4 regions of the Lysinibacillus sp. UGB7 genome follow, and region 4 is predicted to be linked to each of the others. Evidence: riboswitches for the same ligand, from Rfam matches in the RefSeq annotation. Region 4 holds a riboswitch; each other region holds the start of a gene.
The links. A riboswitch is a leader RNA that binds a small molecule or an ion and turns the genes downstream of it on or off. The one in region 4 is predicted to bind S-adenosylmethionine.

Region 1: linked by a shared signal. The riboswitch ahead of ACOMCU_RS10320 (methionine ABC transporter ATP-binding protein) and the one ahead of metK (methionine adenosyltransferase) in region 4 are both predicted to bind S-adenosylmethionine.
Region 2: linked by a shared signal. The riboswitch ahead of metA (homoserine O-acetyltransferase MetA) and the one ahead of metK (methionine adenosyltransferase) in region 4 are both predicted to bind S-adenosylmethionine.
Region 3: linked by a shared signal. The riboswitch ahead of ACOMCU_RS13220 (YezD family protein) and the one ahead of metK (methionine adenosyltransferase) in region 4 are both predicted to bind S-adenosylmethionine.

The regions. Positions count from the first base shown of each region.
Region 1 is NZ_JBMGUV010000009.1:66,477-73,945, reverse strand. Features, by position in the region: gene ACOMCU_RS10335 (amidase) at 1-45, opposite strand, end outside; gene ACOMCU_RS10330 (MetQ/NlpA family ABC transporter substrate-binding protein) at 310-1,161, opposite strand; gene ACOMCU_RS10325 (methionine ABC transporter permease) at 1,223-1,891, opposite strand; gene ACOMCU_RS10320 (methionine ABC transporter ATP-binding protein) at 1,881-2,909, opposite strand; SAM riboswitch class I at 2,994-3,099, opposite strand; gene ACOMCU_RS10315 (thioredoxin family protein) at 3,176-3,487, opposite strand; gene ACOMCU_RS10310 (hypothetical protein) at 3,502-3,843, opposite strand; gene gcvH (glycine cleavage system protein GcvH) at 3,940-4,320, opposite strand; gene ACOMCU_RS10300 (arsenate reductase family protein) at 4,402-4,758, opposite strand; gene ACOMCU_RS10295 (acyl-CoA dehydrogenase family protein) at 4,961-6,745, opposite strand; gene ACOMCU_RS10290 (acetyl-CoA C-acetyltransferase) at 6,882-7,469, opposite strand, start outside.
Region 2 is NZ_JBMGUV010000034.1:23,420-30,888, reverse strand. Features, by position in the region: gene ACOMCU_RS22795 (Ger(x)C family spore germination protein) at 1-886, shown strand, start outside; gene ACOMCU_RS22790 (hypothetical protein) at 893-1,126, shown strand; gene ACOMCU_RS22785 (GerAB/ArcD/ProY family transporter) at 1,160-2,251, shown strand; gene metA (homoserine O-acetyltransferase MetA) at 2,407-3,345, opposite strand; SAM riboswitch class I at 3,455-3,564, opposite strand; gene ACOMCU_RS22775 (nucleotide excision repair endonuclease) at 4,029-4,403, shown strand; gene panF (sodium/pantothenate symporter) at 4,522-5,967, opposite strand; gene ACOMCU_RS22765 (YhdT family protein) at 5,967-6,230, opposite strand; gene ACOMCU_RS22760 (DinB family protein) at 6,766-7,281, opposite strand; gene ACOMCU_RS22755 (AMP-binding protein) at 7,418-7,469, opposite strand, start outside.
Region 3 is NZ_JBMGUV010000013.1:10,744-18,212, reverse strand. Features, by position in the region: gene ACOMCU_RS13245 (phosphopantothenoylcysteine decarboxylase) at 130-804, shown strand; gene ACOMCU_RS13240 (TetR/AcrR family transcriptional regulator) at 1,037-1,624, shown strand; gene ACOMCU_RS13235 (DUF418 domain-containing protein) at 1,630-2,718, shown strand; gene ACOMCU_RS13230 (hypothetical protein) at 2,829-3,023, shown strand; gene ACOMCU_RS13225 (hypothetical protein) at 3,810-4,028, shown strand; SAM riboswitch class I at 4,232-4,327, shown strand; gene ACOMCU_RS13220 (YezD family protein) at 4,399-4,560, shown strand; gene ACOMCU_RS13215 (ECF transporter S component) at 4,801-5,379, shown strand; gene ACOMCU_RS13210 (hypothetical protein) at 5,550-5,966, opposite strand; gene ACOMCU_RS13205 (flavin reductase family protein) at 6,376-6,864, opposite strand; gene ACOMCU_RS13200 (VOC family protein) at 7,430-7,469, shown strand, end outside.
Region 4 is NZ_JBMGUV010000021.1:50,968-58,436, forward strand. Features, by position in the region: gene ACOMCU_RS18075 (class I SAM-dependent methyltransferase) at 1-459, shown strand, start outside; partial or broken gene ACOMCU_RS18080 (transposase) at 784-927, shown strand; gene ACOMCU_RS18085 (alanine/glycine:cation symporter family protein) at 1,035-2,543, opposite strand; gene ACOMCU_RS18090 (alpha/beta hydrolase) at 2,672-3,478, opposite strand; gene ACOMCU_RS18095 (gamma carbonic anhydrase family protein) at 3,613-4,125, shown strand; gene metK (methionine adenosyltransferase) at 4,228-5,424, opposite strand; SAM riboswitch class I at 5,681-5,799, opposite strand; gene pckA (phosphoenolpyruvate carboxykinase (ATP)) at 6,002-7,469, shown strand, end outside.

The sequences.
Region 1 (7,469 bases), on a different contig from region 4:
TTCTGTAATACTATCTGCCTTTATAGTTGTACTATTCAGTGACATAAATAATATGCATATGATTACCAACTTAAACTTTCGACTATTAATAATTTTACACAGCCCCATTCGTTCAAACTAGTTATACCGTACCGAAAATTTTCAAAAATAGAAATAAACAAAAAGAAGGATATATTTCTTTTTATTATTGTTCCTCATAAAGTAGGAATTTTGTCTTAAAGGAATGTGCAACCTATCTCTATTTTTACAAAAAAAATAGTACAAACCAAAGTTTGTACTATTTAATCATATACTCTTTACTAAAATAAATTACTTAACTGGTACAACTGCGCCCTTCCACTCTTCAATGATGAAGTCTTGGATTTCTTTAGACGTTAATACTTCTAATAATTTTTTTATTCCTGGTTTTGTTTCATCGCCAGCGCGTACTGCGATAATGTTTACATATGGTGACTCTTTATCTTCAAGAGAGATTGCATCTTCCGTTGGGTTTAAACCGTTATCAATTGCGAAGTTCGAGTTGATAAGAACTGCGTCGCCTTCTTCATTTTCAAACATTTGTACCAGCATTTCTGGTGCAGTATTTGCATCGAATTTAAAGTTTTTAGGATTTTCTGCGATGTCTTTGATTTCAGCTGCTGTTTTGTCGATACCCTCTTTTAATTTAATTAAGCCTTTAGCTTCTAATAATGACAGCATACGGCCGTGGTCTGAAACAGAGTTAGAAAGTAAGATCGTTGCACCTTCTGGCAGGTCCTCAAGAGTCTTATATTTTTTAGAGTAAATTCCGATTGGCTCGATGTGAACACCGCCAGCATTGACGAAATCATAACCATTATCTTTGATTTGTAAATCTAAGTAAGGAATATGTTGGAAATAGTTTGCATCAAGAGTTTTAGATTCTAAATCTTGGTTTGGTAGTACATAATCTGTATACGTTTCAATTTTTAGATCAATACCTTGTTCAGCTAAAATTGATTTTGCTTCTTCTAAGATGACTGCATGTGGTGTATTAGATGCACCTACAGTTAATGTTACATTTTCCTTATCGTCTGCTTTATCTCCAGTTGTTGAACCTGCATCTTCTTTTTTATCGGCACCACAAGCTGCTAGAGCTAGTACAAGGACTGATAAGAATAAACCTGCTAAAAACTTCTTCATTTGTTTACACTCCCTTTTATCTTGTTCAAAAATATGTTAGCGGTATGAAACCGGAATAACCTTAACGTTTGTCTGTTTTGGCTGTTATCATGTCGCCAATCCATTGAATGATAAATACTACTACTAAAATTAAAATCGTTGCCATTAATGTTACGTCTTGACGATTACGTTGGAAACCATCTAAAAAGGCTAAGTTCCCGAGACCACCAGCACCAATAATGCCTGCCATTGCTGTATAGCCGACAAGTGCAACTGCAGTTACTGTAAGGCCCGAAATAAGTGCAGGCAAGGATTCAGGAATTAAAACTTTCCAAATAATTGTAGAAGTTTTTGCCCCCATTGAACGAGCCGCCTCAATGACACCTCTATCAATTTCACGTAAAGCTATTAATACCATTCGTGCATAGAACGGTGCGGCACCTATAATTAGTGCAGGTAAGGCTGCATCTGCCCCACGGATTGTCCCAAGTAAAAATTTCGTGAATGGAATTAATAAGATGATTAACACGATAAACGGAATCGAGCGGAATATATTAACGACCGAGCCTGTTAAAAAGTTAACCAATTTATTAGCCCATAGTTGGTTAGGACTTGTTAGAAATAGGATGATGCCAATTGCTAACCCAAGAATAAAGGTTACAACTGCTGAGATAGAAGTCATATATAGTGTTTCATATGTCGCTTCCCACATTTTTTCCCAGTCGACATTCGGAAAGAGACTAGTTAGCATCTGTAATCACCTCCGTTTGTACTTCTACTGTATTTAAATAACTTAAAGCAGCAGTCACATTGGTCTCTGAACCATCAATTTGTACAATGAGCGTACCGTATGCGCCATTTTTAGTTTGCGAAATGTTACCATGTACAATACTCATGTCAACATCAAACTGCTTCACTAGATGTGAAATAACAGGCTGCTTTGTTTTTTCACCTACAAAGACAAGTTTGACAAGTTGACCAGTAGGATAATTCAGCCTTAGCTGAGCCACGGTTTCCTGTGTTTCCTTCGTATCGGTAATTTGAGATACAAACTTTTTCGTTATAGCCGCTTGCGGTGCTTGGAATACTTGCAATACCTCACCACGTTCAACAATTTCTCCAGCCTCCATCACCGCCACACGATGACAAATTTTACGAATTACATGCATCTCATGTGTGATTAAGACAATTGTTAGGCCTAATCGTTCGTTAATGTCTACAAGCAAATCAAGAATTGCATCTGTTGTCTCTGGATCCAGTGCTGATGTTGCTTCATCACATAACAATACTTCAGGATTATTGGCCAACGCACGTGCGATACCAACGCGTTGTTTTTGTCCACCCGATAGCTGTGATGGATACGCTTTGTCACGGCCCTCTAGACCAACAAGTGCAATCAATTCATTCACGCGTGCCTCTCGTTGTGCTTTAGGTATACCTGCAATTTCTAATGGGAAAGCAATATTTTCCGCAACTGTTCGAGACCAAAGTAAGTTAAAATGTTGAAAAATCATACTTACTTTTTGTCTAGCATTTCGGAGCTTTTGCCCTTTAATTGATGAAAATTCTTCGTTGTTAACCGTCACCGTACCAGATGTCGGCTTTTCTAAACCGTTTAATAACCGAATCATCGTACTTTTACCAGCGCCACTATAGCCGATAATACCAAAGATTTCACCTTTATTAATGGAAAGGTTGACATCTTTGACTGCTGTTAATTCGCCATTCGCGGTTTTGTACTTCTTCGTAATATTTTGAAGCTGTATCATAGCAAATACTCCTTTTCTCATATAGAAAACCCCTTCACTTGCAGACAAGTTGAAGGGGTCACGTACTTTATACGTTGAACCGTTCTCTCATCTTTCAAAGAAAATTTCTTTGGGTGATTTGGCACCTTTTCACATATGTGATGGTTGCCGGGCTTCATCGGGCACTTCCCTCCGCCACTCTTCATAAGAGTTCGATATTTTATTTTCATTTAGAACGTATGCTGAATAAAATTAATATAATTGATACTTTACCACGCTAGCAAAGTTCAGTCAATCGGTTTTTTTAACAATTCGTATAAAAATGGTACGGATTGAAAAGCATATACCTTTTCTGTAACTTTATCGCCATCACTAATAAGTAAGCATGGTACACTTTCTATTTGGTGCTCATAAGCTAAAGGCTCCAAAAAATTCATATTAGCTTTACCAAACTGAATCTGTGGCAACAGTTGCTCAACGATATTTATCATTTTAGATGCGACTGCACACGTCCCACACATAGGTGTATATAAATAAAAGGCAGTTTTTTTACCAGACTGCATAGCAACTTCCCACTGCTCTTTTGACCATTCTTCCATCTTTTCACGCAACCTTACAAAATATATTCATTATGGATTGAGAAATGTGCGCGCAGTAAAATCATTGCTAGCACTTTCCTTGGTGTCGTCTCTACTTCTTTATAGGTTGGCATCGTTCGTAAATGCTCCGCCTCTGGATAATGTCTGTCCATTAGTGCCCGCAGCTTATCACCTGATGGATCAGCATCAAAAAATGTGTATAGCTCACAGCCCTCATAAGGATCCAATAACTCTTCTAATTGATGAACACCGATAGTACCATTTGTACACAGTATTAGTACATTTCCACTCAAAATAGGTTCAATTTGAAGCTTATCCGAACGGCCTTCCACGATTAAACATTTCCCCTCGAACATCACGCCACCCCCATTTAGACTTCTACCCTTTATTTCTCATTATATAATAAAAAACGTCGGTGTTTTCCGACGTTTTCAGGTGCTACAAGCTTGTCTTTATTCAGCAATCATTTCTTCGTATTGTTCTGCTGTCATAAGTTTTTCAATTTCTGATGCGTCAGCAGGCTCTACAACGATCATCCATGCTTTTTCATATGGTGATTCATTTACGAATTCCGGGCTATCTTCTAAATCAGCATTTACTTCAACCACTTTACCTGAGATAGGCGCGTATAATTCAGAAACAGTTTTTACTGATTCAACACTACCGAATGGATCATCTGTTTTGATTTCATCGCCAACTTGTGGAAGCTCAACGAACACGATATCTCCAAGTTCAGATTGTGCGAAGTGTGAAATACCGATACGTACTTTACCGTCTTCTACTTTTACCCATTCATGTTCTTCAGAGTATCGTAAGTCTTTAGGTGTGCTCATGCAAAAAACCCCTCCATAAATATGTAATATATTCACTATCAGTGTGCCATACTTCTCCCATAAAAACAAGGATAAAGGCGGTTATTTCCAAGCTTGCTCAAAATCTGATTCTTTAAACCCGAGTGTCACTTTTTCTCCATCAGTTACGATAGGTCTTTTAATAAGCATACCATCTGATGCAAGCAGTGTAAGTTGCTCTTCTTCTGGCATTTCAGCTAGTTTATCCTTCAAACCAAGCTCCCGATATTTCATGCCTGAAGTATTAAAAAACTTTTTCAATGGTAACCCACTTACCTGCCAATAGTTCTTTAATTGTTCCTTTGTTGGTGGTTGCTCCACAATGTGTACCTCTTCAAATGAAATACCATTGTCGGTTAACCATTTTTGCGCTTTTTTACATGTAGTACATTTTGGATAATGGATAAATTGAATCGTCATATGTAGGCTCCTCTACAGTCATTTTCTGTAGTATACCATCATACTTGTCGTGAACCAAAATGAAACCATTGTTTCATGTTTTTTCCGTCAGTATTTCGATTCTATCCGGCACTTTCAGAATTCTATCCGGCACTTTTCAGTTTTATCCGTCTAAAGATAAAAAACGAGCTACCGATAATGCGTAGCTCGTTCATAATATTTTTTATACGATGAATTTTTCTGCTTCGATTAGTTTAACTGAAGCTTCACGTTTCTTCGTGATTAAGTTATATGGATTGTTGCGCGTTAGCTTACGTAATGCAGACAATGTCATACGTGCAGCATCTCCGTCTGCTGAAGCAAGAATTGTATCTTTCGCTTCTTTCTCAATTTCTGCAAAGGCCTCTTGGCAGAAGATTTGTGTATAAAGAAGTTTTTGATGTGCTTTCTCTTCACCGTCACGTGCAATGGCCTTTTCAGTACGTAATACAGTTGATTCCATTGCAAATAATTGGTTAGCAATATTAGCGATGTTCACAAGTACTTCTTGTTCTTGATCAAGTTTTGCGCCAAAGCGTTGTGACGCCATACCAGCAGCTAATACGGCAATTTTCTTCGCATTTTTCACAAGGTATTTTTCTTGTGCTAAGGCTTCTGTGCCCACTTCCTCAGGCATTAACATCAGAAGCTCTTGTTGTAAATTTTGTGCAGCCTGCAACAAAGGAAGCTCGCCTTTTAATGCTTTTTTCATGAATGTACCTGGTACAATCATTCGATTAATTTCGTTTGTTCCTTCGAAAATACGGTTAATACGAGAATCACGGTAAATACGCTCTACTTCATACTCTGCCATGAAACCATAGCCACCATGTAATTGCACTGCTTCATCAGCAATGTAGTCCAATGTTTCTGAACCAAAAACTTTAGCAATCGAGCATTCAATTGCATACTCTGCAATCGCATTTGCAATCACTTTTCCTTGCTTTTGCTCTTCAGGGCTTAACTGGCTTAAACGATCCTCAAATAGTCCAACTGTACGATAATTTAATGATTCTGACGCATATAATTGAGACGCCATAGTCGATAATTTTTCTTTTGTTAAATTGAAGTCAGATAATTTCGTTTTGAATTGCTGACGTTGATTTGTATACTGAATGGCAAGCTCTAAGGCGCGTTTTGACCCACCGATTGTTCCCACACCTAATTTATAACGACCGATGTTTAAGATGTTGAATGCGATCACGTGGCCACGACCAACTTCGCCTAATAAGTTCTCAACTGGTACTTCCGCATCTTCAAGTACTAATGTACGAGTCGATGAAGATTTAATGCCCATTTTCTTTTCCTCTGGACCTACAGAAACGCCATTATAAGCACGTTCTACGATAAATGCTGAGAATTTATCGCCATCGATTTTTGCATAGACAACAAATACATCCGCAAAGCCAGCGTTTGTAATCCATTGTTTTTCACCGTTTAATACAAAATGTGTTCCTGTAGCATTTAGTTTTGCAGTCGTTTTCGCACCTAGTGCATCAGACCCTGAACCTGGTTCTGTTAATGCATATGCTGCAATTAATTCACCTGAAGCAAGCTTTGGTAAATACTTTTTCTTCTGTTCTTCGTTTCCGAAAAGTACGATTGGCAATGAACCAATTCCAACGTGCGCACCATGCGTAATGGAGAAACCACCTGCTACTGACATTTTCTCTGCGATTAATGCAGAAGAAACTTTGTCTAGGCCAAGACCTTCGTATTCTTCAGGAACATCTGCGCCTAATAAACCAAGCTCACCAGCGCTTTTTAACAAACGTACTGAATGTTCGAATTCATGATGTTCTAAGTTTTCAACGACAGGTAATACTTCGTTTGCTACATACTCTTCAGTCGTTTTTGCAATCATTTTGTGCTCATCTGTGAAATCTTCAGGTGTAAATACACGATCTAATTCCACGTCTTCAATGATAAATCCGCCGCCTTTAATGATATCCGTTGTTTTTTCTGTCATTTTAAATTCCTCCTATTTTTATGGTGCCTGGCACTCACACAATTTTCACACAATTACAATCTCATATATAGAAAAGCTCGGAGTATTTTGTTCGGAGGCAACCGAAAACGCCAGACCCCGAGCTTAACTAGTAACCTTATACTATTTCAAATACGCCAGCAGCGCCCATACCGCCGCCGATACACATTGTCACGACACCATACTTCTTGCCTTGACGTTTTAGTTCATGAATTAGCTTCAATGTTAAAATTGCACCTGTTGCGCCTAGCGGGTGTCCTAATGCAATTGCTCCACCATTTACATTGACCTTCTCTTGGTCGATACCTAAATGACGTACAACCTGTAATGATTGTGAGGCAAATGCTTCGTTAATTTCCCACAGATCAATATCTTCGATAGAAAGACCTGCAATTTCAAGCGCTTTTGGAACAGCTACGATTGGACCAATCCCCATTACTTCAGGTGGCACACCGCCAACTGCAAAGCCTAAAAACTTCGCCATTGGTGTCATTCCTTGCTTTTCGGCTTCCTCACGATCCATAACTAGCACAGCCGCTGCTCCATCAGAAGTTTGTGAAGCGTTCCCTGCTGTAACACTTCCTTTAACATGGAATGCTGGGCGAAGCTTCGCTAAACCTTCGACAGATGTACCAGGACGTACACCTTCATCCTTACTGAATGTAAATTTCTTTACTTGTGGTTTATTATTGTCGTCCACATAATG
Region 2 (7,469 bases), on a different contig from region 4:
TGAAGAATTAGCTGCAGATGGGATAAATGATACATTAGACTTTATCGCACGAGACCATGAATTCAGAAATGATTTTGATGTCATCGTATCGTCTAAGTCCACTGCCAAAGAAGTGTTAAATGTACTTACCCCCATAGAAAAAGTACCTGCAAATAAAATGCTAAATTCTATTAAAGTTTCACAAAAAGCTTGGGGTTCTACATTATCTGTTAGTATCGATGAATTAGTAAATACACTAAATAGTAATAAAAAAAGCGCAGTATTAACAGCCATCGAACTAGATGGGGATAAGAAATTAGGAATTGATCAAACGAATGTCGAACGCATTAAAACCCCCGTAGTCTTGAAGTTTGTAGGTTTAGCGGTATTTAAAGAAGATAAATTACAAGGGATTTTAACAGAAGAAGAAAGTAGAAGCTTTAATTTTTTAAATGGAAAAATTGAAAGTACTGTTGAAATTATTGCTTGCCCTGAGCAAGGACAATTAACAACTGAAATTACACAGTCAACAACCAAGGTGAAAGGACAATTTAAAAATGACACGCCACAAATGAATGTTCAAATCGATGTAGAGCAAAATGTGGGCGAAGTTGAATGTGATATTAATCTAACAGAAAACAAAACGATTGCTTACATTAATAAAAAAACAGCCGAGTTGATTGAGGAACGCATCAAACAAACACTGATGACGATTCAAAAAAATTACCAGTTAGACATTTTAGGATTTGGCGAAGTACTTTATCGAAAAGATGCTAAAAAATGGAAGGGAATTCAAGGCGAATGGTCAACCATATTTCCAGAATTAGCAGTAAATGTTGAAGTTCGTGTTACAACACAGGGGTTAGGGACGATGCAAAATTCTTTATTACACAGAGCAAAGGAGTAATAATCGATGTTTATGACGCTAGGTATATTAATTATTGCTGCCATTATTGCATATTTTGTCATCCCTCCTTTAAAGAAAAAACACGAGACTAAAACCATTGTAGTCTTTTCAATTTTTTTAGTACTCGGAACGGCTTTAAATATTGCCCTTAGTTTAAATGTATCAATACCGAGCCCAGCAGACTTGATTTCTTTTATTTTTAAACCAATCAGAGAGTTAATTATCACGCTGTTCCAATAATTATTTCACAATGAAAAGAAAGGGTGGTTGTTTATGGGCAAACAAATAATCAGTTCAAGACAGTTTACAATCATTACCCTTCTCTATTCAATTGGTACAGGTATATTAATTATTCCAGCAAGTATTACAAAAGATATTAAGCAAGATGCGTGGATTGTTGCCATAATAGGTGTCGTTTTAAGTCTTTTACTCGTAAAGCTATTCATTTCTTTAGCAGATAGGACCCCCACCTTAACTTTTGTGGAGGCCAATGAAAAAATATTAGGCAAATTCTTCGGTAAATTTACAGCCATTGGTTTTATCTCACTCACCTTTCTTTCGGCAGGTGAATTATTATATTTCATTGGCATTTTTATGAAAACGGAAGTTATGCCAGAGACACCTACCATGGCATTTGCACTTCTATTTAGTATAATTATTGTATTTGCCACGTACTTGGGGATTGAAGTTTTTGCACGTTCAGCCGAGATATTATTCCCTATGTTTATGTTTATTTTTATTATCTTTGTCGTTTGTATCTCTCCGGAAGTGGATATCAAAAATATTCAGCCGATCTTCGAAGCAAGTTCCAAATCAATGGCCTCTAGTATAGTTTTATTTATGAGTATTTTTTCATTTCCGTTGGTTGTGTTATTAATGATTTTCCCCGCTACTGTCAATGTGCATAAATCAGCTAAAAAAGGTTATTACATTGGCACAATTATTGGCGGTATGGTGCTTATTATTATTATTGCTTTATCGATTCTTGTCCTTGGGTCAACAAATACAGCCCAACGTGCATTTCCAAGTTATGCACTAGCACAAAGGATATCGATAGGGAACTTTTTACAACGAATTGAGATTGTCATGGCTTTTATGTGGCTGTGCTCCATATATATACGAACTTTTATGTATTTTTATGCGTCTGTCATTGGTATAGCACAAATCCTAAAAATAAAGGATCATCGCCCACTCATATTACCACTTGGTATGATTGCCATGGTCATTTCTCAAATTGTGCATCCTGATATCGTTCACTCTAATAATTACAATAAGGAAACCTGGCCTCTTTTTTCATCCGTGTTCGCAATTTTCTTGCCACTACTGTTACTTTTGGTTGCTAAAATACGAAAAATTAAGGGTTGAGGGTGCCTGGCACGCAGGGTTGAGGGTGCCTGGCACGCAAACAATTTACAAACAATTCTCCAGTGACAGAAAAAGGAATTATCATGAGCATGTCTCGTATAGACTTGCCCGCTGATAATTCCGCAATAGAAACGTTTCAGTTGTGATAACTCACATCAAATATGAAATTCTATATGATCTTCGGCAAAATCCCATTCATATGGTGTTTCTTGGTAGACATAGTAATTTAGCCAGTTTGAGAATAATAAATGCGTATGTGCTCGCCATGTATTCATCGGTTCATTTGATGGGTTATCATTTGGGAAGTAATTAACCGGTACCATAATATCTAATCCTTTAGCAACGTCACGACTATATTCGTCTGCTAGTGTTGTCGCATCATATTCAAGATGTCCCGTAATCATAATATTTTTATTGTCTTTGGATTGGACAATAAAAACGCCCGCTTCTTCAGAATAGGATAGTAAACGTAAATCAGGATGGTTACGCACTTCATCAATTGATACGGAAGTATAACGTGAATGTGGCGCTGTAAATAAATCGCTAAATCCACGTACTAAATCCACGGTTAAATCCGTAATCACATGCGAATATACACCCGAGCATTTTTCTGGTAATTCGAATTTACCAATTCCGTAATGGTGATAAAGTGCAGCCTGAGCACCCCAACAGATGTGCATTACAGAAGTTACGTTTTTCTTTGACCAATCCATTATTTCTGAGATTTCTTCCCAATAATTCACCTCTTCATATGCCATTTTTTCAACAGGTGCACCTGTAATAATCATGCCATCAAAACGACGATGCCGAACTTCTTTAAACGTTGAGTAGAATAACTGTAAATGTGATTTACTGACATTCTTCGATTCATGGGTTGCCGTATTTAAAAACGTAATATTTACTTGCAAAGGAGTATTACCTAGTAGACGCAGTAATTGGAGCTCCGTTTTTTCTTTTTCTGGCATCAGATTAAAAATTAAAATATTTAACGGACGAATTTGTTGTGTTTTTGCTCGGTCTTCTTCCATCACGAAGATTTTTTCCTCACGTAAATGTTCGCCAGCTGGCAAGTTTTTCGGAATATTAATTGGCATGTTGCATTCCCCATTTCATTTCATTTTATTTTTTTCTCTGTATATAAAAATCAAAAAATCCCCCTCATTCCATACGAGCAAGAATGAGAAGGATTTATCATCACGTTCACTCTTATCTCTCAAAGGAAGAATCCTTTGCTGGAAGTAGCACCTTTCTAACGAAGTTAGAGGTTGCTGAAGCGTCATAGGGCCAAATCCCTCAGCTTCTCTTGATAAGATTATTTAATTAATGAGAATTGTATCATGAACAATTAAGAATTTCAATAATACATAGAATATTTCGTTTATATGTTTTCTATGTCGTTAAAATTTTTAAATTTACATTATCCATATAATAGTACACTCGGTTGGGTGTTTTATATCATTTTCGATGCTCTTTTTTCGCATTGATGACGATTATTTGCACAATATATGCTCAAGATGCTGCCTCTATGTATCATAAACTGAATCATTCCACAGTCGAGAGTAGGATTCGTCTGCGTATGCTTGTCATTTGCTTTGTAGCACGGGCTACCAAATATTTTCATGCTTACGTTTAAATTTTTTGCCATTGTGCTCATACTAGCTTTACTCTATTGGACAACACTCATTTTCGCATTTTGTCATAAGAGAAATTGATAATAGCTACCACGTATGAATTATGTTAAGATATACCTTATGTAACAGAGAGGAACGTGAATATTTTGATTAAAATTGAACTACCAAAACCAGATTTAGTAATTCGTCAGCGCGAACAAGTGTTAAAACCAGGTGATGTGCCTATCACGCCTTACCATGGATTTATCGACTTCCACAAGATCACACGCGAAAATGGCGGCATTTTCTTTTTCTACAATGAGAAAAACGAACTTTTATATGTAGGGAAAGCACGTAAAATTCGTCAACGTATAAAAAAACACTTTGAAGACAATGTATCTCCTATGAAAAAATACCGCGATGAAATTTTCAAAATTGAAGTGTACGAAATTGAAGATCCAATGGAACGTGAAATTTACGAAACATACGCTATCAACACTTTCCGTGCAAAATACAATCTTGATAAAGTATTTTTTGAATAAAAAATTAGGGACTTACTCAATTATTTGAGTAAGTCCTTCTTCTATTACTACTGTAGGTTCTTGGTAAAATTCATTCTAAAAAAACACGCCGTAGATAGTACATTTACGGCGTTGCTTTCTAAATAAATAGTTTTTCATTTTTAAATTTATGCGCTGTACAGAGACTAACGATAACAAAAACAATGAATGAGGCGATAATTGGAATGGTTACGGTATGCATGCCAAACACAGAAGGATAAAAACGGTCAATGACAATATACAACGTCATGCCGGTAATCATTGATGCAATCGCTCCATATTTGTTTGCCTTTTTCCAATAAAGCCCTAGTACTACTGACCATATAAAGACTGCTTCCAATCCCCCGAAGGCAAATAAATTTAACCATACGAGTAAATCTGGAGGATTTAAGGCAAATACAACGACAGCTAAGCCAATTACCGTTGTGACGATAAAGCTAGCCCGTTTAATTTCTGCATCATTTGCAGTTGGTTTCACATAGTTTAAATAAATATCCTTTACAACCGTTGAGCTGACTAGCATTAACAAAGCATTGACCGTAGACATCGTTGCCGCCATTGGAGCAGCTAACACAATACCCGCTAAAAACGGTGGTAATACTTTTAACGTGAGCATTGGCATTACCTTATCGCCAATGTCGATACCCGGCATTACTGGTCGTGCTAAGACACCAATTAAATGCATACCAAACATTATCGTCCCTATCGCAATAGTGCCAATAATAATTGCTAAATGCATGCTTTTTGAATCTTTATAGCTCATGGCACGTACAGCAATTTGTGGGAGCCCTACTACCCCTACACCAATTAAAATCCAAAATGTTGACACGTATAATGGCGTTAAGTCCCCATCTGCTCCGAATGGTGACACAAGATTAGGGTTTTCAGCGACTAGTGATGCCATAATATTATCAATTCCACCACCCGCAATGATTGTCCCAATTAGTAAAATGACAGTTCCTATGACCATAATTGAACCTTGTACAGTGTCTGTTAACGCCACCGCACGGAAACCACCAATAATCACATAAATCAATACAGAAACCGCAAAAATAAAGAGTGCAGCTGTATAGTTTAGTCCAGTTAACGATTCGATTAGACGCGCACCACCAACCCACTGTGCCATCATCGCAGAAAATAAAAAGACGATAATACTAATAGCAGATAAAATAACGATGAAATGGCTTTTATAGCGTTCGCGTAAAAAATCAATTAACGTAATAGCTTGATAACGCCTTGCGATAATGGCAAATTTCTTGCCTAATATCATGAGCACAAAATACCCAGCTGGTAATTGCGCCATCGCCAGCAGTACCCAGCCAAGTCCTTTATTGTATGACACACCGGGTCCTCCAATGAAGCTACTTGCACTACCGTATGTGGCAATCATGGTCATCGCGAGGATGAATCCACCCATTTCACGACCACCTAGGAAATACTCCTGCAAAAATGAATTAGATGTGCGTACATGCTTATTCGACCATATCCCTATACCAAAAATGATTACTAAAAATAAGAAAAGTGGTAAAATGACCTGCCAATGCATTACTCATCCACCTCCTCATCATCAAATGGCACCTCTTTGAAAAAGAGTTTCATGACGAGCCAGATAAGCACAATCATAAAGACGGTCCCCGCCATACAGCTGTAGAAAAACCAAGACGGGAAGCCCAAAACATACGTATAATTAACTGGATCACCAGCACCAAGCCCATACGCAAAGCCGTACCAAATAGCAAAATTGACAATGACAAGTGCAATGCCAATCAGCGCCTCCCGATGCGCAATTTTAAATCGGTAATCTTTCAAAGTTGTATCCCCCTAACCTACTCTATTTTACTGATATGGACGTATTATGGGAAGCTTTGTGTAGAAATAGGTGGAAATAAATAGTCAGAAACCGTTATTTCCGTTCCAGGCGCTCCCTTTCTACAGGCACGGCACCAACTAATTTTTGCGTCGGGTCGCCGCAAAAGTGGATTTTCCGCACGTGCTGTTCCTGCAGAAGTGTCGCGCCTTCCTTTCCAATCAACTTGTATCGCTTACTGATAGCCTATTCTACTCCTAACCTGCTAAAAATACTTTAGGGGATGAAAATTCGACGCGCCCAACAATAAAAAAGATCGAAACGAATATGGCATATCGTTGGTTTAGGATTTTGTTTTCATACATAAAATTCAGGGGGAATTTGAATTCAACTACCTTCAAAAACGACAAAATACCCTGAGAGGTGAAACTCTCGGGGTATTTTGTAGACAGTCTGACATTTGCACAAATCTTACTGTGCTTTAGCAATATAGTCATAATTATAATTTCATAACTTAACAAACTTATGCAACTTCAGCTAACTTGTCGCGTCTACAAGTAATTTTATTTCTTTTATTTGCTCTATGTGCCGCTGTTCATGCAAATAAATCTGTTCAACCCATTGATCGAGATGCAGATCACCTAAAGCAGGATGCTTCACTGATTTTTTCGCTAATAAGGATGGATCTTCAATAGTGCTCAGAAAAGTCACCAATTTATTTCTCGAATCGTTTAACAAATCGACTATTTGTTGTACTTCAAACGGTTCTACATTTGGTTCTACAATCTTTGGTGCATTAATCTTTTTCGTTCTATCCAATATTAGTAGATGTACTTTTTTACGTTCCTGTAGCGTACTATCACTCTCTTGTAATCCCCATGCAATCGCCTTTAGAGTTGCTTGTTCAACTAATACTAAGTGATGGCAAACCTGTGCGACACTCCACGTATTCGTATCAGGCTTATAATTAAATTGAGCCTCACCTAATAAAGTAATCTCCGTTACTAGGTTATTTCTCGTTTCTGCTAGATTGTCATGTACTAATTTATTCATTAAAATACCCCCTTCATCCTAAAGTGCTTAGCTAGATGCGTCTTCTATCTATATTCTTGATGATGAAGACATTTTCCTTTTTACCCCTCAACATATAAATTTTACTGAGCGATTAAAAGTTCGTATGGTGCTCGACTTAAGAAATTGTAAGGTATAATTGCAATGCTTTTTTATCAATTTTGCCAACA
Region 3 (7,469 bases), on a different contig from region 4:
CCAATTCAATATGCGGATAAATTGTTGATCTGTGACAACGAAGCGTCAGTGTTAGATGTATGTTGTACTGAAAGCATCGCGATAGGGACCATTACGCCGAGGCGTAATCGAATAAGAAAAGGTGAGTGTATGGGGACAATACAAGGGAAAACCGTACTCATTACAAGTGGGGGAACACTTGAGAAATGGGATCGTGTACGAGGGCATACGAATTTGTCGAAAGGAAGCATGGGGTGCTATTTGGCTGAAGCAGCACTTGCCGCTGGGGCCGATGTATTGTATATGCACGGCTATTTCGCGCAACTTCCGACAAATCACGATAAAATGCGTACAGTACAATTTGAAGGAATTGAAGATTTAGGGAATAAGGTGCGCCATGCTGTCCAAGAGCAAAAAGTGGATATCGTAATTATGGCAGCAGCTGGTTCCGATTGGGTGATTGACAAGGTGTATGATCAATCAGGTAACTTAATGGAGGAAGCGGGAAAAATGCCTTCTGATGAGCCGCCAATTATCCACTTTAAAAAAGCGCCAAAAATACTTGGGCAAATAAAGGACTGGCAACCCGATGTTACCCTTGTAGGCTTTAAACTAGAAGCAACAAATGATGTAGATTTCTTACTGGCACGTGCACGTTTACGTATGGATTCGGCACATGCACAGTTTATGGTAGCGAATAGCTCGCAGTCCTTATACGGTGGAGACGAACCACACTGGATTGTACCAGTCGAAGGACAACCAATAAAAGTGATAGGCAAAGAAGAAACTGCAAAAGCATTAATGCAATGCTTACAAAAAATTTAAATCCATATCATCGAAGTGTAGTTTTGTCGTCCGTGAAAGAATCTCTAGCAGCGCTGTCATTTTTCTAAGGTAATGCCCTCAAAAAAACCTGTGCAGATTGAAAGTGAGTCTGTACAGGTTTTTTGCGTTCATATAGATTTTTAGGGAAAATCTAAATAGTACTTGATTTACAACATAATTTACCATATTATTTACTTACCGGTAGGTAAATAAAACTTTCTGGAGGAATAATATGCGTAATCGCGAAGAAACATGTAAAAAAATTATAGAAACAGCATACGTTATGTTTTCGGAAAAAGGATTTGATAAAACGAGTTTGTCCATGATTGCGTCAGAGGTCGGCATATCTAAACCTGCAATCTACTATTACTTTAAATCCAAGGATGAATTAATCGAGTATTTATTTGATGAAATATGCAAAGAGATAGCGTTAGGCAACACTTTTGACTATAGTAATATGACAAAAACAAATCTCAAGCACAAGTTGTTGGAAATCGGCTACCAATCAATTGACGAGCAAGAGTCGGATGTGCATTTTAATAAAATTTTTAATCAATACGTGTTGTTAGCTTCACGGGATGAGAAATATATGGCGAGGCTGCTGGATATTCAAACTGGTTATTTAAAGAGCTATCACGATTTATTTAGCTATGCTGTACAAATTGAAGCGATAAGCGATACAAACCTTGAAACTAAAGCTCATATGCTGGCGATGGTTATCGATAATATTGGGAATTTCATGCTAACTGGCAGCAAATTAGATTATAAAGGCATTTGGAAAGAAGCTGTAGAAAGTGTATTGAGAGAGCAACCGCTATGACGAAGGTGCATGCTAGTCAACGTATTGAAGGACTTGATTTTGCTCGAGCCTTAGCGATGTTTGGTATGTTGGTTGTAAATTTTGGTGTCATTACGGGCGCAGAGGGGAATGGCCCTACTTGGTTGATAGGGGTTCAAAGCCTCTTCCAAGGACGTGCATCTGCCATATTTGTCATATTGGCTGGGATAGGAATCGCGTTGATGACAGCCAAGGCAAGAGCTACAGAATCCCCTTCCCTTATACAACAAAATAGAAAAACACTATGGAAAAGATCGCTTTTCCTGTTTGTGTTAGGTATGGTTTTGTATGCTGTAGGCTGGTCAGGGGATATTTTACATTATTATGGTGTATACATGCTGATTGCCTCATTTTTTATCGTGTCCTCAAACAAAACAATCTTGTTGTTAACAAGTGTGCTGTTAGTTACGGCACAAACGTTTCAAGTAATCTTTAATTATATGGCAGGGTGGAATCCACAACAGTTTTTATTGGAATATCTTGATTTTTGGACTTTAGAAGGGTTTTTGAGAAACTTGTTTTTTAACGGCTATCACCCTGTATTGCCATGGATTTGTTTCTTTTTCATAGGGCTAGTTTTAGGACGTTTCGATTTAACGAAAGATACCATAAGAAAAAAATTGCTGATTGCTGGCCTTGCTATAACGGTAGTAACAGAAGTCATGTCAAAAGTATTGATGAATGTAACAACTAAGTCCGTTCTGGATGCGGATAGCGCATGGTTTCTCTTTGAAACAGGGCCAATCCCACCGAATGTCTTTTACATTGTTTCCAATACTGCAACGGCACTTATTGTCATTGTTGTTTCCATTTATATCGCCGAAAAATTTGCTGAAAATGGACTGATACGTGCCATTATCCATACAGGTCAACTGACATTGACCCATTATGTAAGCCACGTCTTTATAGGGATTGGCATTTTAATAGTGTTAAACCGACTTGAGCATCAAACGATAGCGTTTTCCCTACTATTCTCGTGTCTTTTTTTCGTCGGCAGTATGCTATTCTCTGTACTATGGAGACGAAAATATAATAGAGGCCCCATGGAGATAATAATGAGAAAAGTAACAAAGTAGAGGAGCAAGAATTCGCTAAACAAAAATAAATAAGCTGCCTTACATAAGATAAAGGGCAGTAAGAACCTTCCAATAAACGTTTACGTCTTGTTATAAAAAGGGGTGGGATAATGGGTTTTTGGTATTTCTTACTATTATTTTTAGGGCTATTTTTAGTCATTAAAGGGCTCTTTATGAAAAAGCCATCATTGTTTGTTAACAAAATTAGTTTCGTATTAGTAGGGCTGTTCTGTATGTCATTATCATTTTTTATGTTCTCAGCAGGAAGTGCCGAAATAATGGCGAAATTGTTGAATATGAATTAAAGAGGGGGACGATTCTTACTTAATTGCCACTCGAATACACTGAGTAAATTATCTTATGAAGATCTAAAAATCAATTAATAAAAAAGGACACATATGGTGTCTTCAGATTGTAGACAAACTCAAAAAAATGAGTTTGTTTACAGTCTTTTTTCTTTTAAATATAGAAGCACTAAATGAATCCGTTGATTTCCGCAACGGCGGACGCTTTTCGCGGGCATGGCTTCAGTCTCCTCGTCGCTACGCTCCTGCGGGGCCTTTTCGCTCATGCTATTCCCGCAGAAGTCACCGCCTGCGCTCCAATCAACTAATGTACGTCTATAAATGATTGATGTCATAGCTAGGATGAAGAAAAATAGTAATATGAACACGATCAATTAGAAATGCTGGCAATTGACCAAATGGTGCCTGAAGATCATTTAGTACGCAAATTGGAAGCTTCTTAAATCATTTGTCTAACTTTTTTGGGTCAGATCAGATCTCGGAAATACTTTATGTTTACAGTCTTTTTTCTTTTCAAATAGAAGCATCTATATGAATCCATTGATTTCCGCTACGGCGGACGCTTTTCGCGGGCATGGCTGCAATCTCCTTGCGGGGCCTTTTCGCTCATGCTATTCCCGCAGAAGTCACCGCCTGCGCTCCAATCAACTAATGTACGTCTATAAATGATTGATGTCATAGCTAGGAAGAAGAAAAATTGTAATAATGAACACGATCAATTAGAAATGCTGGCAATTGACCAAATGGTGCCTGAAGATCATTTAGTACGCAAATTGGAAGCCGCTCTTGATTTTAATTTTATCTATTCATTCTATTCTAAATGTACTTATCGTAAAGGATGACGGAATCGGTCAGGTAGGTAATGAAGAGTGTGACCCTAATAATCATGAAGGATGGGCTTATATCAAAGTATTTCTATTAAATGGAAAAATGTCAATTGCAAAATGCACTCCTACTGGCTTATGTATTATTATTTTTATTCCCATGAAAGGGGAGGAATCCTAACAATATTTTATTAATAGATGACCACGCTCTGTATATGCCTCCAAAGAAAAAAACATCCGTTCGCTTATTTTGATTATAAGCAAACGGATTTTTTTACAAAATGAACCATTTTACTCAATTCCTTAGTATTCAACTAAGTTTTGTAATATTTATATTGACAATAGGTTTTCAGAATTATAGAATTATTTCCAAGAAACGTAATACTCTTATCAAGAGAGGTGGAGGGACTTGGCCCAGTGAAGCCTCGGCAACCGACTATATCGGTGCCAAATCCAGCAGAGATTTCTGAGAGATAAGGGGGTCCATCGAATCATCCTGATGCGTTGACCTCTTTTGTACAAAAAAGTATATAAAAGAAGGGGTGTATCTAATGTCTCAAACAGCAAAGACTGCTGACATGAAGTTACAAGCAATTGCCAAGGCCATTGAAAATCTACAATTTGGCGAAGTGCATATTACCATTCAAGATGGTGTCATTGTGCAAATTAATCGACTTGAAAAGCAACGATTTCCACAGAAAAATAAAGAATAATCGCAGCTGACTAGGAAACTGGAGGCCACATCATAGGCAAGGATCATTTCCTTCGCCTATATGTGGACTTTTTTATCCCGCAATAACGGTCAGTAAGACGCCCATCTTGAGTGGAAAGAAGGAATCAAGTCAACTGACCGATTTTGCCTGACCGGCACAACTAACAATCAGCAGTATGAAGAAATTGCTACGGATGGAAGTTTTACTTTAATTGGCGGCACTTAATAAGGGGCGAGTAAGTTGAAAATAAGATATGTTATGAATATAGGTGTGCTGAGTAGTATTTCTATTGTATTAATGCTATTTAATTTTCCACTACCACCGTTTCCGAACTTCCTACAGGTAGATTTTAGTGATGTGCCTGCCTTATTAGCGGCTATAATGATGGGACCCGTAGCGGGCATTTTAGTGGAGCTATTAAAAAATATGCTGGATTGGCTATTGTCTGGAAGCATCACAGGTGTACCGGTGGGGCATATAGCCAACTTCGCAACAGGTGTGTTATTTATTATCCCTGTTTATTTTTTCTATACAAAAATACAGCGTGTGAAGGGACTTATTATTGGTTTGCTAGCGGGTACTGTTACGATGGCAGTTGGTATGAGCTTACTGAATTATGTACTCTTCTTACCGATGTACACATTGTTTTTAGGGATGGAACCTGTGAAGGGTGCCTCCTTAAAGGATATGATTGTTTTAGGGATTTTACCATTCAATCTTGTTAAAGGTGTCATGGTGATGAGTGTGACATTGTTAGTATTCCGGAATATTCGTGCTTGGCTGAACCAACAACGCTTGAAATATAATCGTGCTTCATAAACAAGAGAAATATAATTGAAAATGGGTCGCCCTCGCCACATGGCAGCCCTTATTTTATTTGATTCCGCAATAACGATCAGTGCAAAGATGAGACCGAGTTAACTCGTAAAAACCCGATTAGTTCAACTACTAATCAGTGGGAAAGAAGCAACATCCCACTGAATGAAGTTTCACTTTATATCGACAAGGTTAGTTTCTGTTAGAGCTTCGAATAGCTTTTGAGAATCTTCGGTGTTCAAATGCACGTATTGCTGTTCTCCTTGCACGACTTCAATTGTATCTTTACTCGGACTGATCCAAACAGAGTATGGAATGGCCTTGGCATGAATATCTGGATTGACAAACTGAAAAATGAATTGGTAATCAGCCTCTCTGGCCATATCTACTTTCATCTGTTTCCATTCAGCATTATGAAGTATTTTTTTAGCAATCTTCACTTTTTTTGCATTGGTGATTTCCTTAAAGTCTTCATATGTACAAGTATCATTCATTTTTTGAACCTCGATTCTTTGCCGCTCCATACCGGTGCAACTTGCAGCAATGAATACGAACAATACAAGAACAAGTACTTTTTTAAAATAGAACATCGTTTTCTCATTCCTCTCACTATATGATATCGATTGAAGGAAGTGGTTGATGGAAATGGAAGGGGGGAAGGTGATAGGGAACAATTTTTTAAGCCGATTTAATGCTTTATCAATAGGCGTATTCTATATTGTTTATAGTTTTTTTGGTTGCCAATTCTAACTAAGTGAAGCCTTTTTTTATTTTAGTAGAGTAGAAAATTCGGTATGCCTGTTTTTTTAGCAATTTTTCCTGCTAGATGAATGAAAGTGGGTTATCCATCAAAAAAAGGAGTTACTTCAAGTTGTGAATTTGAGGTGACTCCTTATCTGTATTGAATTAAGTAAATTTTCTGCACGAATGCAAACCATCTGCGTAAAATGAGTAGAAGAATCACTTGTTTTTTTAGCATATGCCTATCGGGAACTGAGTCTACTCGTAAAAACTTGTAGGGATTTGCCCTAAATGCCGGCGATGGTAGAGCAGGGGTTCTTTCTGCGTATTATCAATTGCCAAGACTTGCCCAATGAAAATCGTATGGTCGCCTGCATCGATTTGTTTATATGTTTCGCATTGTAATGTGGATAATGTATCATGTAAAACTGGTAGACCATGTACAGAGGTGGACCAAGTTGTTTGAGCAAAACGGTCAGGAATTCTACTAGCAAATAATGTACATAAACGTGCTTGATCGCTCGCTAAAATATTAACTGCAAATTTTTTTGCTGCTAAAAAATGAGCATGAAGTTGCGACTTTTTATCGAGTGACCATAAGATGAGAAGCGGATCAATTGAAACAGATGCAAAAGAATTTACGGTTAAGCCAATAGGTTCGTTTGTGTCATTAAATGCTGTAACAACTGTGACGCCTGTTGGGTAATTGCCTAGAGCTTGTTTAAATGCTGTTACTTTATCAGTCATGAAAATCACCTCTTGTTATGTTATTTTGTCCCGCATAAACGGTCAGTAGGACGCCCACCTTAAGTGGAAAAAAGAGCTCGAGTACACGAAGTGGTCGATCAACTGACCATAAAAGCCCGATTGGTTCAACTATCAATCAATGAGTTGCCGTTAAATTCGGAAAAATTTATTGGAAACTGTTAATCATCTCGTAATCTTCGAATAATAAGACGGTTGCATAGCCTTCCGCAAAACTATGAAAGCGAGAAGTTAGATTTGATACGCTCGGCTGTAGTATGTTGTAGCGCCTTTTTTACAGCGAACTGCCAACCTATAGCATGTTGTTTATTTAATCATACGATAATCCGTCCTGTTTGTGAATTAAATGCCGAAGCAGCATTTTTCGCGGCTAATTCTATTCCTTTTGTAAAATGAGGAGAAGCTTTTGATAAGCCGAAAATGCAACGTCATATGGGTGTCATAATAGACAAAGATTTCTTAACTATTAGAAAATTCTTACTATTATTTTAAACCAACAAAACTAACAGGTAAAGTATATAATAAAAGAATGAAAGGGGGAACAATCATGACTTTATATTTCGACCATTTAGTTCATCAAGTCCAAT
Region 4 (7,469 bases):
CTCGTAGGTGATGACGGACAAGTATTTGCCTTTGATGTGCAAAAAAGCGCTGTCGATGCAACACTCCATCGGCTTCTAGACAATGCGTTAGAACACCGCGCCCTTGTTTTACACACTGGACATGAACACGTAGCAAAACATGTTCAAAAACCAGTTGCCGCCGCTATTTTTAATCTTGGCTATTTACCTGGCAGTGATCACGACATCATTACAAAACCTAATACAACAATCTTAGCGCTTACAGATTTACTTCAACTACTTAAAATTGGCGGTCTTATCGTCCTTGTCGTTTACCATGGTCATCCTGGTGGCAAGGAAGAACGCAATGCCGTTATAGATTACGTCAGTCATTTACCGCAAAAATATGTACATGTGTTAAAATACGAATTTCTAAACCAACAAAATGATCCACCCTTTATCATTGCAATAGAAAAAATGAAAGAGCTACCTGCCGAATAAAAAATGAGGCTGGGACAAAACAACTCACCTCAAAAATGAAAAACCTCGAAAATTTTACGATTAGTAAAATCTTCGAGGCTTTGTTTTTTTAGTCTACTTCGTAGTCATTTTTCTCCGCTACGGCGACGCTTTAAGCGGGAGTCGCCGCCTTCGCTCCGAACAACTATTGAAACACTTCTATTTCAATTAAATCTATTCATAATTTTAGGCATAAAAAAAGGACTTCTTCTGATAAAATTTAGTACCCCTACAAAAATTAACACAGAAAGAAGTGTCCTTATGTTTAAAGATTATAACATGAATCAACTCTTTTTACCGTTAGATCTTGACGTGGAGCCGGTTTTCGGATTCTTGAAGGCTAATTTAGGTTTCACTCGATTTTCTGTCCGTGGAAAATCGAAAGCTGAGAACGAAATCGGCCTTGCATTAATGGCCGTAAATTTAAGAAAATATGCGGTACGAGGATAATCCTCCACTACATATTGTCAAAATCAAACACAAAAATCGAGATTGCTTCATGCAATCTCGATTTTTTACGTGAACTGAAACTATTTATGTCCCAGCCTCGTTTTTTATTATTTATTTTTACGTTTTTCATTGTAGTCTATCCAGAAATCTGCACCTTTTATACCTAGTTTACGAGGATCGAAGACAGGGTCTTTTCCTTCTTTTTTCTGTTTCTCATAATCTTTTAATGCGACAATAGCAGGTTTCATAATGATTAAAATGGCAATAACGTTAACCCACACCATTAAACCTAAACCAACATCCCCCATAGCCCACGCAAGATCGGATGTACGAACAGTACCATAGAAAGCTGCTACTAAAATCGCAAGTTTAGCTAACCAAATAAAAATCTTTTCAGTTTTCCCCTTGAATAAGTAGGCCACATTTGTTTCTGCAATATAGTAATAAGCCATAATTGTCGTAAATGCAAAGAAGAATAAAGCAATCGCTACGAACGGTGCTCCAAAACCTGGTAGTGAGGATTCAACCGCGTATTGTGTATATGCAGCACCTTCTTTAATACTTTTCGCAAACGTCATTTGTTCTTCTCCAGATAGACCATTTTGATTGAATTCACCAATATGAATATACGGATCAGTACCTTCAGCAGCCTTTTCATCTTGTACATTATACATACCAGTAAATAAAATCATAAATGCAGTAGCCGAACAAATTAGTAATGTATCAATGTACACAGAAGCCGCTTGCACGATACCTTGTTTAGCAGGGTGTGAAACTTCTGCTGCAGCTGCTGGATGCGCTCCAGTTCCCTGACCAGCTTCATTTGAATAAATACCACGTTTAACGCCCCAAGCAATAGCTGAGCCAATAATTCCACCAAAGACTTCCTGAGCACCAAAAGCACTTGAGAAAATTAATGCAAATACAGTAGGCACTTCTGAAATATTCATAACAATAATGATGATGGCCATAATAATATAAGCTAACGCCATAAATGGTACTATTACTTGCGCAGCATTTGCAATCGATTTAACACCACCGATAATAATTGCACCTAATAACACTACGATAATAAGTCCAGTCATCCATGTTTCTATGCCAAATGCGTTTTCAACAGCACCAGCAATCGCATTTGATTGCACACCTGGCATTAATATTAACATTGCGATTAATGCAGCAATCGCAAAAATAATGGCAAACCATTTTTGGCCCATTCCTTTTTCAATATAAAAGGCTGGCCCTCCACGATATTCCGTTTCTTTCTCTTCTTTATAAATCTGAGCCAATGTCGACTCAACATATGCAGTGGCAGCACCGATGAAAGCAATTGCCCACATCCAAAATACTGCTCCAGGTCCCCCCATCCCGATTGCCGTAGCAGTACCGGCAATATTACCTGTACCTACACGACCTGATAATGCAATTGACATTGCCTGGAAAGATGATATCCCTTTATCAGACTTTTCTCCTTTAAACATTAAGACAAACATATCTTTAATGTGACGAACTTGTAGGAACCGCGTAATAATTGAGAAAAATAGTCCGATTAACAAAATACCATAAATAAACCATGGTCCCCATAGAATATCATTGAGTTTTCCAACAATTGCTTCCATTAAATCCCCCCAAATTTTGAATGTCCTTTCATTTAGACATTATAGTATTACACTTTTCAGAAAATTACAACATTATATTCAAGTAACTATAGTCTAAAGAACCATTACTCTTTTTAGAGGGAACTCATCTATTCAATTATATAACCAATCCTACGAAGAGCATTATTAACAAAATCGCGTATATAGACAAATATCTCTTCACGTTCTACCTCGTGAAATAAATTATGATAGCATTTGTCCCATTCTTTAAATTGAAATTCGGTGAATTCCTGCTGATGTAACCAGTTACGCGTCTGTCTCGTTTCAGTAATGCCATCCTTTTCTCCAGTCATAATAAGCATGGGCATATTCGGAAATTCCGCCTTAGACATCATGACCAAATTACGCATCATTTGTTGTAGCTCACGATACCATTTAACCGATACGACTGATTTAAACGGAAAATCATCTTTCATCTCATTTCTACCTTCAACATTACGGGTCAATTTATCAAATGTAATATCATGTGTCATTTTGACATTTGCCGTTAAAGCACTTAGACTTGTTAAAGCATTTGGCAGTTTTCCAGGCAATAGCTTCAAATTCAGCCATGGTGAAGTTAAAATAATGCCTGCGCATTCGTATTTTCTTTTGTACATTGTATGTAATACTAATGTCGCACCTAATCCATGCCCTATTAAAAATACTGGTAAATTATATGAAAAAGCATTTTCAATTACATTTCTTGTATATTTATTATATTCTTTAAAGTCTTCATCATGGACTCGTGATTGCTTTGATTTTGTTCCATGATTTGGTAAATCCCCCATGACTACGTGGAAGCCTTCCATTCTAAGTTTTTCAATAAGCCATGCATACCAGCGATGATTTTCATAAGCACCATGAAGAATAGCAATCACAGCTTTCGCATGTCCATCAGCTTCCCATTTCCACATTCACATAGTCCTCCTAAAAAATAGTTACACAATGATTATAACTAAGTATTTTGCACATTTTAATTTTATATTTCCAATAAGTTGCGTATTTGATACGATAATATTACATCAAAGAAAGAAAAGAGGCGATTTCTATGATCTATCCATTTAAAGATAAAACACCAATAATCGATCCATCTGTTTTTATTGCCGACTATGCGACCATTACGGGCGACGTTACAATAGGTGCTGAAACGACAATTTGGTTTAATACTGTTATTCGAGGTGATGTATCTCCTACAATTATTGGTAAACGTGTAAGTATTCAAGACCTTTGTTGCTTACATCAAAGTCCAAAATATCCTTTGATTATCGAAGATGAAGTAACAGTTGGGCACCAAGTCACTTTACATAGCTGTACGATTCGAAAAAACGCCTTGATTGGGATGGGCTCAATTATTTTAGATGGAGCAGAAATCGGAGAGGGTGCTTTTATTGGTGCAGGTAGTCTTGTACCTCCAGGTAAAGTCATTCCTCCTAATAGCTTAGCATTAGGACGTCCGGCAAAAGTTGTACGTGAATTAAACGCCGAAGATATAGAAGATATGGAACGCATCGTGCGAGAATACGCAGAAAAAGGACAGTATTACAAATCCTTGCAAAAATGACTTCTAATGAAAAAGAAAGGGTCTAAGAATATTCTTAGTCCCCTTTCATGTAACGAAAGTGTATCTTTATGAAAACATAACTAGGCATTTTTGAAAAGCGACTTATAGACTAGCTTTTTCTTTTAATGCGTCAGCCTTATCTGTGTTTTCCCAAGGCACGTTTAAATCTGTTCGACCAAAGTGACCGTAGGCTGCTGTTTGTTTGTAAATTGGGCGACGTAAGTCAAGCATTTTAATGATACCAGCTGGACGTAAATCAAATAACTCACGTACCCATTTAACGATTTCGCTTTCTTTTACTTTCCCCGTACCGAACGTGTCCACTGCGATGGATACTGGCTGTGCTACACCAATAGCATAGGCAAGCTGTACTTCAACACGCTCTGCTAAGCCGGCTGCAACAATATTTTTTGCAACGTAACGTGCAGCATATGCTGCTGAACGGTCCACTTTTGTAGCGTCTTTACCAGAAAATGCGCCACCACCATGTCGCGCGTAGCCACCGTATGTATCAACGATGATTTTACGACCAGTAAGACCTGCATCACCTTTTGGTCCACCAATTACGAAGCGTCCTGTTGGGTTGATAAAATATTTTGTATTGGCATCTAGTAATTCACTTGGAACCACTGGCGCAATTACTAATGCTTTTAAATCAGCTTGAATTTGTTCAAGTGTCGCTTCTTCATCATGCTGCGTTGAAATAACAATGGTATCTACACGAACTGGAACATTATTTTCATCATATTCAATCGTCACTTGTGTTTTACCATCAGGACGTAAATATGCTAGTTCACCTGATTTACGAACTTCTGTTAAACGACGAGACAATTTATGCGCTAAACTAATAGGTAATGGCATAAGTTCAGGCGTTTCGTTACATGCGTAACCAAACATTAAGCCTTGGTCACCTGCTCCAATCGCTTCGATGTCTGCATCTGTCATAGAACCTTCACGTGCTTCTAATGCTTGGTCAACACCTAACGCTATATCAGGTGACTGCTCACCAATTGCTACTAGAACAGCTAAGTTTTCAGCATCAAAACCATATTTCCCACGTGTATAGCCGATCTCAGCGACTGTATCGCGGACAATACCTTTAATATCTACATAAGTAGAAGTAGTAATTTCTCCTGCTACTAGTACTAAGCCTGTTGTTACAGTTGTTTCACACGCTACACGTGCATTTGGATCTTCTGCTAAAATGGCATCTAAAATGGCATCCGAAATTTGATCACAAATTTTATCTGGATGTCCTTCTGTTACACTCTCTGATGTAAACAGTCGACGGTTTGTCATTTGGTTTTCCTCCTATTACTCTTACAAATAGTATTTGCGAAATTAATACGGTACTCATTACCCATGTCAAGTTCGCTCCTAAAGGATTGAACTCCAAGCCGTTGCTGCTTTTAACACGAGGATTTCGAAAGATCCGTCATTATAATAAGGAAAGAAGTGCACATACTTACCTTTACATTCATTTTTATCAATAAAAAAATCCTTTTCTCACGTGTACTTTACATGAGGAAAGGAATAATGACTTCGTAACCTTTCACTCTTATCGTTCAAGGGCTGTCCCCTTGCATCAGGTTGGCACCAACGCATGTCGTGAAATCGTTCATGCAGGTTGCCGGGTTTCACAGGGCCTGACCCTCCACCAGCTCGGGATAAGAGTATCCGTTCAATTTCTCATCTTACGTAAAAGGTCAACCGTTGTCAATCGTTTTATGTCGTTTTATTGAAAAGTAATAAAATCGCAAAAATAATTTCTGAATTAGTATAGATTATTTAAGCGAATGTGTTATACTATTTTTGAAATTAAGAAAAACTCCCTCAAACACAAGGGAATACTATAAAAAAGGATGGTATTTAATCGATGAATTCAGTAGAAATTTCAAACGAACTGAAGGAATTATTAAGCGGCGGGAACATTAACGTTCAACTTTCAGTACCACAATTAGTTGAAAAAGCTACATCTCGTGGTGAAGCAATGTTAACAGTAGATGGCGCAGTGCGTGCGGAAACTGGTAAATACACTGGTCGTTCACCTAAAGATAAATATATGGTAGAAGAAGCAGATACACAAGATAAAATTGATTGGGGAAAAGTAAACCAACCCATTTCGTCTGAAGTATTTGACAACTTATATGTAAAAGTAATCAAGTATTTAAAAGAACGTGACGAATTATTCGTATTCAAAGGATTTGCTGGTGCTGACAAAGACTCTCAACTAGGCATCCAAGTAATTAATGAATACGCTTGGCACAATCTTTTCGGTCATCAATTATTTATCCGTCCAACAAAAGAAGAATTAGCTTCTCATGTTGCTGACTTCACAGTTATTTCAGCTCCTAACTTCAAAGCAGATCCTGCAGTCGATGGTACAGCTTCTGAAACTTTCATCATAGTCTCTCTAGAAAAGAAAATCATCCTTATCGGTGGTACTGAGTATGCTGGTGAAATGAAAAAATCTATTTTCGGTATTATGAACTACTTATTACCAGAACAAGGTATCCTGTCAATGCACTGTTCAGCAAACGTTGGTGAAGCTGGCGATGTAGCATTATTCTTTGGCTTATCTGGCACTGGTAAAACAACATTATCAGCTGATGCTGACCGCAAATTAATCGGTGACGATGAACATGGTTGGTCTGATAACGGCGTATTCAACATCGAAGGCGGTTGCTATGCAAAAACAATCAACCTTTCTGCTGAAAAAGAGCCAGAAATCTACAATGCAATTCGCTTCGGCTCCGTTTTAGAAAACGTAGCAGTTGATCCTGAGACTCGCGTATGTAATTATGATGACGGTTCTTTAACAGAAAATACTCGTGTTGCTTATCCAATCCAATACATCGAAAATATTGTTGATCCGTCTGTTGCAGGTCATCCAAAAACAATCGTCTTCTTAACAGCTGATGCATTTGGAGTATTACCTCCAATCAGTAAATTAACAAAAGAACAAGCAATGTATCACTTCCTAAGCGGTTTCACTTCAAAACTTGCTGGTACAGAACGTGGTGTAACAGAGCCAGAACCAGTATTCTCTACATGTTTTGGGTCTCCATTCCTACCACTTCCAGCAACTGTTTACGCTGAAATGCTAGGTCAAAAAATCGATGAGCACGGTGCACAAGTATTCTTAGTAAATACTGGTTGGACTGGTGGCGAATACGGTACTGGTAGTCGTATGAAGCTTTCTTACACTCGTACAATGGTACGTGCTGCAATCGATGGAAAATTAAACAACGTAGAAACAATTCAAGACGCTGTATTCGGCTTACACATTCCAACAGCTGTTGAAGGTGTACCAACAGAAGTGCTTAACCCACGTGATGCTTGGG